One region of the Cupriavidus sp. Agwp_2 genome, then DNA from elsewhere that is predicted to be linked to it. Evidence: riboswitches for the same ligand, from Rfam matches in the RefSeq annotation. Region 1 holds a riboswitch; the other holds the start of a gene.
What was found. Region 1 has a riboswitch for glycine ahead of gcvT (glycine cleavage system aminomethyltransferase GcvT). Riboswitches for the same ligand answer to the same signal wherever they lie in the genome.
Positions count from the first base shown of each region.

Region 2: linked by a shared signal. The riboswitch ahead of LPA45_RS24800 (D-amino acid dehydrogenase) and the one ahead of gcvT (glycine cleavage system aminomethyltransferase GcvT) in region 1 are both predicted to bind glycine.

Region 1 covers NZ_CP088083.1:3,648,619-3,651,904, forward strand. Annotated here, with positions in the region: gene LPA45_RS17145 (UvrD-helicase domain-containing protein) at 1-1,007, opposite strand, end outside; gene LPA45_RS17150 (glycine zipper 2TM domain-containing protein) at 1,279-1,506, shown strand; glycine riboswitch at 1,621-1,707, shown strand; glycine riboswitch at 1,729-1,853, shown strand; gene gcvT (glycine cleavage system aminomethyltransferase GcvT) at 1,948-3,075, shown strand; gene gcvH (glycine cleavage system protein GcvH) at 3,175-3,286, shown strand, end outside.
Region 2 covers NZ_CP088084.1:1,562,630-1,565,915, reverse strand. Annotated here, with positions in the region: gene LPA45_RS24800 (D-amino acid dehydrogenase) at 1-1,257, opposite strand, end outside; glycine riboswitch at 1,312-1,440, opposite strand; glycine riboswitch at 1,441-1,542, opposite strand; gene LPA45_RS24795 (TonB-dependent receptor) at 1,796-3,286, shown strand, end outside.

The sequences.
Region 1 (3,286 bases):
TCGGCCTCGTGCTCCTCGTCGTTCATCGGGTGGATGGCAATGGGGTCGCCCATGCCGTGCTCGCTCCACAGCTTCTTGTCGAACAGCTTGGGATTGTTGGCGATGACCGCGTTTGCCGCCTCGAGGATGCGCACCGTGGAGCGATAGTTCTGCTCCAGCTTGATGACCTTGAGGTTGGGGAAATCTGTCTGCAGCCCGCGCAGGTTATCCAGCGTGGCGCCGCGCCAGCCGTAGATGGCCTGGTCGTCGTCGCCCACCGCGGTAAAGGCCGGCGCGCGCAGGTGCGAGCCGCCCGCCAGCAGCTTGAGCAACTGGTACTGGCAGGCGTTGGTGTCCTGGTATTCGTCGACCAGGAAGTAGCGCAGCCGGTTCTGCCACTTGAGCTGTACCGCTTCATTGCGCGCGAACAGTTCCGCGGGCAGGCGGATCAGGTCGTCGAAGTCGACCGCCTGGTAGGCATGCAGCGTGGCGACGTAGTTGCGGTAGACCAGCGCGGCCTGGTGCTCGTCGGCATTGGCGGCCTGCGCGATGGCGGCCTCCGGATCGATCATGCCGTTTTTCCACAGCGAGATCGTGCTCTGCACGCCGCGAATCAGCTTCTTGTCGGTGGTGCCGAGCTGCTCCTGGATCAGGCCGAAGCAGTCGTCCGAATCCATGATCGAGAACTGTGGCTTCAGGCCGACGTGTTCCGCCTCCATGCGCAGGATCTGCACGCCCAGCGAGTGGAAGGTACAGACCGTCAGCTGCTTGAGCGGGATGCGCTTGCCTTCGCGCGTGGTCTTGCCTTCCATCAGCTTGCCGATGCGCTCCTGCATCTCCTTGGCGGCCTTGTTGGTGAAGGTGACGGCGGCGATATGGCGCGGCTCGAAGCCTTTGTCCTCGATCAGGTGCGCGATCTTCTGCGTGATGACGCGGGTCTTGCCGGAGCCCGCCCCGGCCAGCACCAGGCAGGGGCCGTCCAGGTAGCGGACGGCTTCGGATTGGGCGGAATTCAGGCCGTGGCTCATGTGAAAGGCGCTCGGGAAATGAAGCGGAATGGGGCGAATGAATGGGGCGTACGAGGCGCGCGCCATGGGCAGCACACGTGCCCGGCGGCAAAGCTTTCGATGCTAACACGCTGGGCCTGGCCGGTCAGTCAGCGCCTGCCGCATCGTCGGCCCTCGTTGTGTCACTGGCGTAACACTTCGTAAAGGCCGGAGCCAATGAACGTGCACCAGGCTCTAACTGTTATGTCCAGGCGTGTCTCGGACATGCAATATCCATCACTCGGAGCCAACAATGAAAACCCTGCAGACATTGACCAAAGTGACCCTGATCGGCGCGATGGTCGCGGCATTCGCCGGTTGCGCGGACATGACCCCGAAGCAACGCAACACCGCCATCGGCGCGGGTGCGGGCGCCGTGGGCGGCGCCGTCCTGACCGAGGGCAGCGCACTGGGTACGCTGGGCGGCGCGGCCGTGGGCGGCGTGATCGGTAATGTCGTGACCGACGACAAGAAAAAGTAAGCCTCTCGCCAGACCCGGCTTCACGCCCCTGGCGGCGGGGCGCAGGAACGGGTACAGCCGCCGGGCGGCCGTCCGGCTTGGTTTGACAAAGGCCGGGGCCTCCCGTACATTGCGCGCATCCGACCGGGAGAGCGCGCAGAACTGCGCCGCCGAAGGGGTATCACCCGAAAACTCTCAGGCACCACGGACCGTTCGGATCGGCATGCAACATGCACACGATGCATGCCGCACTCTGGAGAGCGGCACCCGCCATTCGTGGCGAGCGTGCCCACCGAAGGGGCGCGCGAGGATGGGGTTCAACGAATCCGCCTCGTAATCTCTCAGGTATCGAGGACAGAGGGGTCATCCGCCGCAGCGGATTGCTTGCCTATTGGCATGGCGATCGTTGCGGCGGATGACCCTTTTTTGTTTTCGCAACCCGACATTGCCCCCGAGGATTCCATGACGCTCCAGGCCACGCCCCTCAACGCCATCCACCGCGCCCTCGGCGCCCGCATGGTCGACTTCGGCGGCTGGGACATGCCGGTCAACTACGGCTCCCAGATCGAAGAGCACAACGCCGTGCGCACCGACGCCGGCATGTTCGACGTGTCGCATATGTGCGTGGTCGATCTCAACGGCCCCAATACCCGCACCTTCCTGCGCGGCCTGCTGGCCAACAACGTCGACAAGCTGCAGACGCCCGGCAAGGCGCTGTACTCGTGCATGCTGGACGAGAAAGGCGGTGTCATCGATGACCTGATCGTCTATTTCTTTGCCGAGGACCGTTTCCGCCTGGTGGTCAACGCCGGCACCGCGGTCGGCGATATCGACTGGATCCGCGCGCGCAATGACGCCACCGGCAGCGGCGTGACCATCACCCCGCGTCGTGAAGACGTCGCGCCCGCGGGCGTGCAGCCGCTGGCGATCGTCGCAGTCCAGGGCCCTGACGCCCGCGCCAAGGTGTGGAGCACGTTCCCGTCGACCCAACCTTCCGATGCGCTCAAGCCCTTCAACGCTGTCGTGGTCCAGGATCCCGCCCTGGGCGAGGTCATGGTCGCGCGCACCGGCTACACCGGCGAAGACGGTTTCGAGCTGGTGGTGCCGGCCGCAAGCGTCGCCGGCCTGTGGGAAAAGCTGAATGCCGCGGGCGTGCGCCCGGCCGGCCTGGGCGCGCGCGACACGCTACGCCTGGAAGCCGGCATGAACCTGTACGGCCAGGACATGGACATCAGCACCTCGCCGCTGGACGCCGGCCTGGCCTGGACTGTGGACCTGCAGAGCGAACGCGACTTCACCGGCAAGGGGGCGCTGGCCGCCGCCGGTTCTCGCCAGCAGTTCCTTGGCCTCATCCTGCGTGATAAAGGCGGCGTGCTGCGCGCCCACCAGAAGGTCATCACCCCCGCCGGTGACGGCGAAATCACTAGCGGCACCTTCAGCCCCTCACTGTCGCAATCGATCGCGTTCGCACGCCTGCCGCAAGGCGTGAATGTCGGCGACACGGTGCAGGTGGAGATCCGCGACCGCAAACTCAACGCGACTGTGGTTAAACTGCCGTTTGTGCGTAATGGCAAGGCACTCGTGAGCTAAGGGAAACACCCGCTCACCCAACGGTCGCCCTCGCCTGCCGGCAGCGTTGCCGGGCAGGCATCACCCAACAAGAAACAGATCTGAATCCGGAGAACCTTCATGAATTTCCCCGCCGACCTCAAATACACCGAATCGCATGAGTGGGTGCGCGTCGAAGCCGACGGCACGCTCACCATCGGCATCACCGACCACGCACAGGACGCATTGGGCG
Region 2 (3,286 bases), on a different replicon from region 1:
GGCAATTGCCAGCGAACCCACGCCCGGCATCTTCGGCTCAAGCAGCGCCTGCGCCACCACCCCGGCCACCATATCCGCCGTCACCGCTGACAACGTCCAGCCAAGGTGCCCGTGCCCGGTGTTGTAGAAGATGCAGCGCGCCCGCCCGCGGCCCACGCGCGGCAGCATGTCGGGCAGCATCGGCCGCAGCCCCGCCCATGGCACCACGCTGCGCGTGCTGACGCCCGGGAAGCACTGCTGCACCCATTCCACCAGCGGCCGGATGCGGTCGGCGCGGATGTCGCGGTTGAAGCCGTTGAACTCAGCGGTGCCGGCCACGCGGAAGCGGTCGTCGCCGAGGCGGCTGGTGACCAGCTTGGTCTCGTCGTCGAGCAGGCTGACGGTTGGCGCCGCGGCGCGGCTGGCGGCGTCGTCCAGGTTGACGGTGATGGAATAGCCCTTGACCGGATAGATGTTGACGCGGTCGCCCAGCCCGGCGGCCAGCGCGCGGCTCACGGTACCGGCGCAGATCACCGCGCCATCGAAGGTCGAGGTGGTGCTTTCCGCGCCTTCCTGAACCGTGACGCGGGCGCTGCGGCCATCGGTGGTGACATTGCGCACGTCCTCGCCGTAGCGGCAGCGCACGCCCATGCGTTCGATGGCGGCGGCCAGGCCGCTGGTGAACTTGTGGATATCGCCGGTCGAATCGCTTTCGGTGAAATAACCGCCGTAGTACGTGCCGGCCAGCGTCGGCTCGATCGCGCGCATTTCCGCCGGCGTCACCGCCCGGCGCTCCAGCCCGCCCTGTGCCAGCAGCGCCGAGACGCGGCCCGCATGCTCGAAACCGGCCTTGTCGCGGTAGATATGCAGGATGCCTTCGCGCTTGTGGTCAAAGTCGATGCCTTCCTGCGCCGCCCACGCGAACAGGTGCTCGCGCGCCGCGATGGCCAGGCGCGCGGTCTCGATGGTGTTGCGTCGGTAGTGCGGGATCGAGGCAATGAACCCGGCGAACCAGCTCAGCTTGTGCCAGTTCGGGCGCGGGTTCACCAGCAGCGGCGCATCGCTGCGCAGCATCCACTTCAGGCCCTTGATGATGGTGGACCAGTGCGTCCAGACCTCGGCGTTGGAGGCGGACAGCTGTCCGCCGTTGGCGAACGAGGTTTCCATCGCGGCGTAGCGGTGCCGCTCGAACAGGGTGACGGAGAATCCGCGCCGGGCGAGCGCGTAGGCCGTGGTGACACCGGTGATGCCACCGCCGATGACGGCGATTGTCTTCATGATCTGGCAGTCCAGAAACGTCGGGATTGGAGCCCGTACGCGACATGCGTAGCGGACGCCCCCTCTGTTCCTGACCTGAGAGATTCACGACAGTCACCGGGGTGCCGGTAGTACCGGTGGCGAGGGCCGCTTGCTCCTTCGGTATGCCGGCTGACGATGGCGGCATTCTTCAGAGTGCTGTGACGCGTGATACCGGTCCTTTTGCCTGAGAGTTTCCGGGGCGGTTGCTCCTTCGGCGCTGTCCGCGGCGGCTGCCGCCGGATCAGTCTCTCCCAGCATCACGTTGGCGCGAACGCCAATCCGGGCAAATCTAGAGACAAAGGCCGCATGTGGGTATGCGGGTAAACGCGTATAGAACTTGATGCCCCCGCATGGGCGGTCGAGTCACTTCCGTTCTGGCGCGGCGCTATGTCGCACTGCGGCAATCCATCCCGCCACCTAGAATGTCAGCACTCGCTACGCGGAGGAAGTGCGCCGTACCACGAGCCGGATACGGCGCACCGGTCGGGCGAGCCAGAAGAACAGAAAAGGTATTTCAGTGACAAGAAATCGGATTGCGCTGGCCGCTTCGGCCGCGCTGATGGGCCCCGGCATCGCCGGCGCGCAGGCGGATGGACCCGTCAGCGCGCCGCAACCGTTGCAGGAAGTCGTGGTCTCGGCCAGGACCGAGCGCGGCGAAACGCCCGCCACGCCGCCCAATACGCCATCGCCCGCCTACGGCATCAGCGCCGCGCGCATGGCGGACTTCAACGTCGTCAACACCGAAGACGCGCTCAAGTACGCGCCCAACCTCGCCGTGCGCAAGCGCTTCATCGGCGATATGAATTCGATCATCTCGGTGCGCAGCACCAGCTCGCGCCAGTCGGCGCGCGGGCTGGTCTATGCCGACGGCCTGCTGCTGTCCAACCTGCTGGGCTCCGATTTCACCTTCCCGCCGCGCTGGTCGCTGGTCAATGCCGCCGAGATCGAGCGCGTAGACGTGCTGTATGGCCCGTATTCGGCGCTGTACCCCGGCAACTCGCTGGGCGCGACCGTGCTGATCAGCACGCGCACGCCGGAGAAGTTCGAAGGCGATGCCAGCGTGCAGCTGTTCACGCAGCGCTTCAACCTGTATGGCACGCACGACAATTTCAACGGCGTGCACGCCAACGCCTACGTAGGCGACCGCGTCGGACCGTTTTCGTGGCTGGTCAGCGTCGATCGGCAGGACAGCAAGAGCCAGCCGCTGAGCTTCTATACCGCGGCGCGTTCGAACGTGCGCGCCAGCTCGGCCGACAAGCCGGTCACCGGCGCCTATTTCGACCAGGACCAGACCGGCGCCGATCGCACCGTGATGGGCGTCAACAGCGAGGGCGTCACGCATACCGTGCAGGACCAGCTCAAGGTCAAGCTCGGCTACGACATCACCAATACGTTGCAGGCGCAGTTTACTGCCGCCTACTGGCAGCAGGACCGCTCCAGCACCACCGCCAGCTACCTGCGCGATGCCAACGGCAACGTGGTGTCGAGCGGCCCGGTCAATATCGGCGGCTTCCGCTACGTGATCCCCGCCAACGCGTTTGCGCCGAGCAACGGCGAAGACGCGCGCTGGCTGTATGGCCTGTCGCTGCGCACGCGCAACGAGACCGGGTGGAACTTCTCCGGCGTGGCGTCATTGTTCGACGTCAGCAAGGACATCAGCCGCACCGCCAGTACTGCGGGCAATGGCCCGGGCACGGTGACCTATGGCGACGGCACCGGCTGGCGCACGCTCGACCTGAAGGCCGACTACCGCCCGCAGCAGCTCAAGGGCGGCCACTGGGTCACCTTCGGCTACCACTACGACAACTACCGGCTCAGCAACACCACCTACAACACCTCGGACTGGCAGGCGGGCACCATCTCCGCCTTCAACAACGCCTTTGCCGGCAAGACCGAGACGCAGGCGCTGTATGCGCAGGACGCGTGGTACTTCGCCGAGGACTGGAAGCTGATCCCGGGCGTGCGCTGGGAACACTGGCGCGCCTATGACGGCAGCCGCAGCCAGCCG